Linked DNA regions of Hydrogenispora ethanolica. The protein of the gene in region 2 interacts with the protein of the main gene of each other region in a pairwise test. Links are inferred from orthologs where the notes say so. Each region holds a gene or a part of one and is shown on either strand. Other genes may lie near its edges.

Evidence for each region. Proteins that work in one complex are often made in the same cells at the same time.
Region 1: the proteins of ftsZ (region 2) and rlmN interact in binary tests that used the Escherichia coli proteins (3 or more experiments, as listed by UniProt). The link is inferred for Hydrogenispora ethanolica from one-to-one orthologs.

The regions. Positions count from the first base shown.
Region 1 is NZ_SLUN01000028.1:61,691-64,611, reverse strand. Bases 41-2,887 are described here. They hold rlmN (dual-specificity RNA methyltransferase RlmN), read right to left. Parts: upstream 2,063-2,887; coding sequence 1,019-2,062; downstream 41-1,018. Other genes in these bases: spo0A (sporulation transcription factor Spo0A), read right to left, coding at 2,373-2,887; EDC14_RS19270 (FHA domain-containing protein), read right to left, coding at 463-1,044; EDC14_RS19275 (Stp1/IreP family PP2C-type Ser/Thr phosphatase), read right to left, coding at 41-298. Outside these bases: more of EDC14_RS19275, read right to left, coding at 1-40; more of spo0A, read right to left, coding at 2,888-2,921.
Region 2 is NZ_SLUN01000015.1:98,256-101,311, reverse strand. What follows is about bases 60-3,041. They hold ftsZ (cell division protein FtsZ), read right to left. Parts: upstream 2,080-3,041; coding sequence 1,039-2,079; downstream 60-1,038. Other genes in these bases: EDC14_RS13390 (cell division protein FtsQ/DivIB), read right to left, coding at 2,376-3,041; EDC14_RS13400 (sigma-E processing peptidase SpoIIGA), read right to left, coding at 60-491. Outside these bases: more of EDC14_RS13400, read right to left, coding at 1-59; more of EDC14_RS13390, read right to left, coding at 3,042-3,056. UniProt on the Escherichia coli protein: Essential cell division protein that forms a contractile ring structure (Z ring) at the future cell division site. The regulation of the ring assembly controls the timing and the location of cell division.

The sequences.
Region 1 (2,921 bases), on a different replicon or contig from region 2:
GTTCGCCGTCCAGAACCAGTATCGTCACGGTCGTTCCCATGCCCTGATACGCCGGTTGGAGATCGGTTTCCTGCAAGATCGCTTCGTTCGCCCGGACCACCGCTTGCTGTATCGCCAGCGGGATATCGCGGCTCAGATCGGTCTTTAGGATGGTCTCCACCGCGATGCCGCTGGCTATCTCCCCGGCTTCGTGGCCGCCCATGCCGTCCGCCACTACGAACAAATTATCGCGGTACCCGAAGCTATCCTCGTTTTGTTCCCGGATTCGACCCTTGTCTGTCTTTGAACCAATTCGCATCTTCTCATCCTCACAGGTTACTACTCCGGTGGTTAAAAACAGCGAAAGAAATTTTGGAAAATCGCGATGCTTTAACCTCGTTTTCCAAAATTAATTCATCCATTGAACCGCCGGATATATCGATGTCGCAACATCAAGAAACGCGCCGCGCCCCCCTCGGAGAATCACTCCAAGCGCTTGCCGGCGGAGCGGCGCCCCGTCCGGTAATCCCTGGAGACTTCGATGACGGTTTCCCCGATCTTGATCTGATCCCCGGGCGACAACGGCTTCTTCTTGGCCAGCGGCTCGCCGTTTAAAAATGTGCCGTTGGTGCTGCGCAGGTCTTCGAGGTACAATTGGGAACCTTTTTGATGAATCACGGCATGGAACCGTGAAACTTTCGGGTCCCGCAATTGAATGTGGTTATCCGGCTGGCGGCCCAGCTTGATCTCAGGGGTGGCTCCGACGAACTGGCGGCCGCGGTCCAATCCCGAACTGACCGTAAAGACCCATTGTTCTTCGGCTAAAGCCTGAAGTTTGGGCCGAACCTTGGTTTTTTCGGTCACTCCGGGTCCCTCCGGCCGCCAATTCTTGGTGTTTTGCAGCGCCGGCCAGCGATTCGTCTTTTCGGGAGCATTCACCCAGGGAAGGGCCATTCCTTTGAAAAAATGGGCCACTCGCGGCGCAGGCTTTAACGCCCCGCCGGGAATGGCGTCCCCGGCGTCCTGGGGCCGCAATATTCTATGAAACAGGCGACGAATGTTCATTTTGATACTTCCCTTGTAATTGTCCGCAGGCCGCCGACAACCGGGTGCCCCGTTCCTTGCGGACTGTCGTTTCGATCCCCGCGAGTAGCAATTCCTTCTCAAACAGGCGGACCCTGGCCGGATCGGAGCGGCGCCAGTCCTTGCCCGGTATCGGATTGAACGGTATTAAATTGATATGGCAGAGCAAGCCGGATAATAGCCCGGCCAGGTTCCGCAGGTCCTCGGGCCGGTCATTCACTCCGGCGATCATCGTGTACTCGAAGGTGATCCGCCGGTTGGTCTTTTGCAAATAAGCGTGACAGGCTTCCAGCACCGCCGCCAGCGGATATTTCCGGTTGATCGGCATGAGCCGGTCCCGCAGCCGGTCGTCGGCGGCATGGAGCGAGATCGCCAGATTCAGCTGCAAGGGTTCTTCCGCCAAACGCTGGATTCCCGGAACGATGCCGCAGGTGGAGATGGTAATATGCCGGGCCCCGATGCCCATCCCTTGGGGATGATTCATGATACGTACTGCTTTCAACAGGTTCTCGACATTCAGCAGCGGTTCCCCCTGGCCCATCGCCACCAGGCTATTGATGCGGACCCCGGCGTCACGGCCGATCCGCAACGGCTGCTCGATGATTTCCGCGGCCGTCAGATTACGGGACCATCCCAGCTGGCCGGTGGCGCAAAAAAGGCAACCCACGGCGCAACCGACCTGCGTTGAAAAACAAACCGTATGCCGCTCGGCGTCGGGCAGATAGACGCTCTCCACCCGCCGGCCGTCCTCCAATTGAAAAAGGTATTTACGGGTGCCATCGGGATCGTTCTCAACGGCCACGGTCTCCAGCCGTCCCAGCGAAACCCCCTCGGCCCGGAATTTTTCCCGTAATGACTTGGGGAGGACGCTGATCTCCTCCCAATCGGCGGCCCCTTTCTGATACAGCCAGTCAAAAATCTGTGCCGCGCGGTATTTCGGCAAATGATAGGTTCCCAGAAATGCCTGCAGTTCTTCCAGTTCCAATCCTTTAATGTTCAAACAGCATCCCCAATTCAGCCCCGTCGGCTGTCGGTATTCCTTCAAAATTAGAAGCCATGTGATAAAGTCTCTTTCAAATGAATCCTTTTGCCAAAGGATTTTAAACGACTTTATCACTTGCTTCCCTGAGCTTTTGTGTTCACCCCGACCTTCGGACGGGGTTTATCACAGCGCTTTTAGATTAACCCGGACCGGGGAAATTATCTATGGGGCCGCCCGGTTTTCCGTAAGCGTCCCGCACCGGCTTTCTTGCCCGATCCGGAAATCAAAAGGAAATCCGCTACGGATTTCCTCGATAAGGCTCGGATTCTCAGACGATCTTGGATTCCAAACGCAGTTTATCCGCGATCTTGGCCACGAACGAAGCGGTGGTCGGAAACCTGCCTTTTTTGTTGTCAAATCCGAAAAAGTTCTCCATGAATTCGGAATTGCCCCGCTCCCATCCGATCTCGATGGTGTGACGAATGGCCGATTCCACGCCGCTGGGGGTGGAACGGTATTTATCGGCGATCCGGGGATAAAGGTTTTTGGTGATATTGCCGAGGACTTCGACTTCCTTGGCGGCGATAATGATCGCATCCCGTAAATAGGCATAGCCACGGAAATGAGCGGGAATTCCCATTTCGTGAAAGAGCTTGCTCACTTCCAGCTCCAATTCGCTTTCGGTTTTCTCCCGCCGGGCATGGTTGGCGATAACCGGACGGTCCGTCGCGACTTTAGCGGGTTTGAAGGGGGACGGCTGTCCGGCGGCGAATTGGCGGATCCGCTCAAAAAGGGTCGGTGCGTCAAACGGTTTGACCATGTAATAAGTAGCTCCCAAGGAGATTAACCGTTGAATCATCGACTCTTGCTCAAAGGC
Region 2 (3,056 bases):
GGGAAAAGGCAGATCTGATCCCAGACCTTCCGGTGCACCACCCCCCAGCCGATCTCGCCCAGTATGAAGATGAAGGCCAAATGGAGGCAGAACCGCCACCAGAGCGTGATGGTCCAGTGAAAATAGCGCTGGTTCAGGCTGTCGATGCCCCAGTGGATTCCCGATAATAAAAACGAAAGCAAGTAAAAATAGCCGATAATGGTCAAGAAGCGCCGCAGCGTCAAGGGAAAGAAAGCCGCCGTCACCATCAGCCATGGTATCAGAAACATGAAGATCAAAGGGGAGAGTACCCAATGATAGAGCAAGCCCTCCGAAGCCTGGTTCAACAACAGCATGAACTGGAAGGCTCCGCCGATCGCTCCTCCCAGGAGCAAACGCGGCCAGGCGACGCGCGCGGAACTGATCTGTCCGACCATCCACAACAACGTACCGTCTTGTATCCAGCCGAGGATTGCGCCGCTTATCGGGAGATCAAGATAAACCTTGACCATATCCAAAGTAGATCACCACCCCCCTCTATCATACCGGAGCCCGGTCGGATTTCCTTTCTTGTCAGCGCTTTTTAGACCCGTTAGCAGCCCTGTGATAAAGGGCTTTCGAACCGGAAATCAGCTTGTAGAAAGGTTTAAAAATAACTTGATCATTTGCATTAGGCATCGCTGTGACTCTTCCGGCTTTTCGTCACAGGCTCTTTTCGAAAGTACGCCTCAAAATATAGAGATATGATTCCCCTTCGCCAAATAGAACCGAGAACCATGGAATGACTCCCGAATGCTTCTGCGCCCCGCTTATCGACCCGATCCTAAAAGTATAATTGGCAGGATGGCGCTTCGAGAACGGCGACTCGCAATCTCCAGATTTTTCCCATTTTTTAACGAAAGTCCCTTAAAAATCGGAAAAGCGTTCACCTCATCGGTAACGCTTTTCAAAAAGCACTATGATTGATTGTCCAAACGAAGCAATCGCCTCGTTCGCTTGAATCATGAAACAGCTGACGGAAAACCCGGTCTCGGGCGAAAGAAAGAATACGCTCCCGCGTTATTTTTTGCGCATAAAGACCGGGATATCGGGTTCATCATTGATAATCGACCGTAATTCGAAAACATCGCCGATTCGTTTGGTGCGCCGTTGGTCAAAGCCGGTGGCGATGACCGTTACCCGGATATCCTCACCCAGCGATTCGTCGATGACCGCGCCAAAGATGATGTTGGCCTCGGGATCCGCTTCCTCGGTCACAATATCGGCGGCTTCCTTCACTTCCAACAGCGACAGATTGCTGCTGCCGGTGATGTTCAATAGAATACCGCGGCATCCTTCGATGGAGGTTTCCAACAAAGGGCTCTGAATCGCCGCTTTGGCCGCTTCCACGGCCCGATCGTCCCCTTTCGCCAGACCGATACCCATCAGGGCGGACCCGGCATCGCTCATAATCGTTTTGACGTCCGCGAAATCGACGTTGATCAGTCCGGTAATCGTGATCAGATCGGAGATGCCCTGAACGGCTTGGCGCAGGATATCATCGGCCTTATGGAAAGCATCGACGATGGAAGTTTTTTTATCGACGATCTGCAGCAAACGCTCGTTGGGGATGGTAATCAGGGTGTCGACACTTTCTTTCAATGCATTCAAGCCTTTTTCAGCCTGGGACATCCGGACCCGGCCTTCGAAGGAGAACGGCTTCGTCACTACCCCGACGGTCAGGATATTCATCTCCTTGGCCAGCCTGGCAATGACCGGAGCGGCTCCGGTACCCGTTCCACCGCCCATCCCGGCGGTGATGAATACCATATCCGCGCCCTGCAGTATTCCCATGATCTCATCTTTGCTTTCCAAAGCGGACTTTTCGCCGATCTCAGGATTGGCTCCCGCTCCCAAACCCTTGGTCAACGAATCGCCGACCCGTAGCCGTATATCCGCATTGGAACGATTCAGTGCCTGTCCGTCAGTATTTATCGCGATAAACTCGACGCCTTGAATCTTGGCCTCAATCATTCGATTCACGGCATTCGTTCCGCCACCGCCGACTCCGATAACTTTAATGGATGCAAATTGTTGTTGCGCTACTTCAAATTCGAGCATTCCGATAAGCTCCTCTCTTGCACCGGTCCTATTTTCCAATGGGGAAATTTGGACCAAATATAATAATTCTGCATCAAAACCGATTAACCTCCCAGGAACCAAAATATTTTCGCCTGACTCCTGCGTAAAATGGTCAAAACCAGCCATAACGATTGGCTATATAAGTTGAATTAAATTCCGCTTTGTTTTTATTTACATTCGGCTTTTCGATGCAAACGGCTTTGTTAAAAGTCGTTGCATTAGGAATGCAAATCTTAGTTAAGAAATTTATTTCATCCTATATAGATACGGAAAACTCACGGACCGATGGCTTTTGAATTCCCTGTCAAGATGGTCGGTACATCGGGAATCCGCAGATCGATCTTGATCAGCTCTTGAGTAGCGACATTGCCTAAAATAGCTTTCAGATTAAACAATTTCTTGGTGAGCCGGGTCGCGTTCCCCAGATTAATCTCTACTAATGTGGCATGACCAGGTAACTTCAGATAGAGATGATAATTCTCAAGGTTAATCTCCCTGATCTGCCTGCGTAATCCGGAGTCGGCGGTAGCCAATATTTTCAATCCCTGAATCAGTTTGGCGTCATGGAGCCGCTGTCCGAACTTTACGGTACGCGGGTGAATGCCGCTGAGTAACGGCAAACCGTCAGGAGGGGCCGAAGGCGAATCGATGACGAACCCGCTCTCGCTGATGACGATCGGACGATTCCGATAGTTGGCCCAACACCTTGGGATTCGCTCCGAAATGCTGAGGATCACCTTATCCGGAAAACGCCGGATAATGGTTACCCCTGCGATTCGCGGGTCATTCAGCAAATTGGCCTTGGCCCGGCCGGTATTGGCTTGAAAGATATTCTGACGCGGACTGATGCCCGAACGGAGCAAAACCTCCGTCTCCGCCACATATCGGTTGCCATGGATCTCTATCTTCTTTATCGAAAAAAAATCGGAATTTATTAAGATCAAAATGACCAGCAA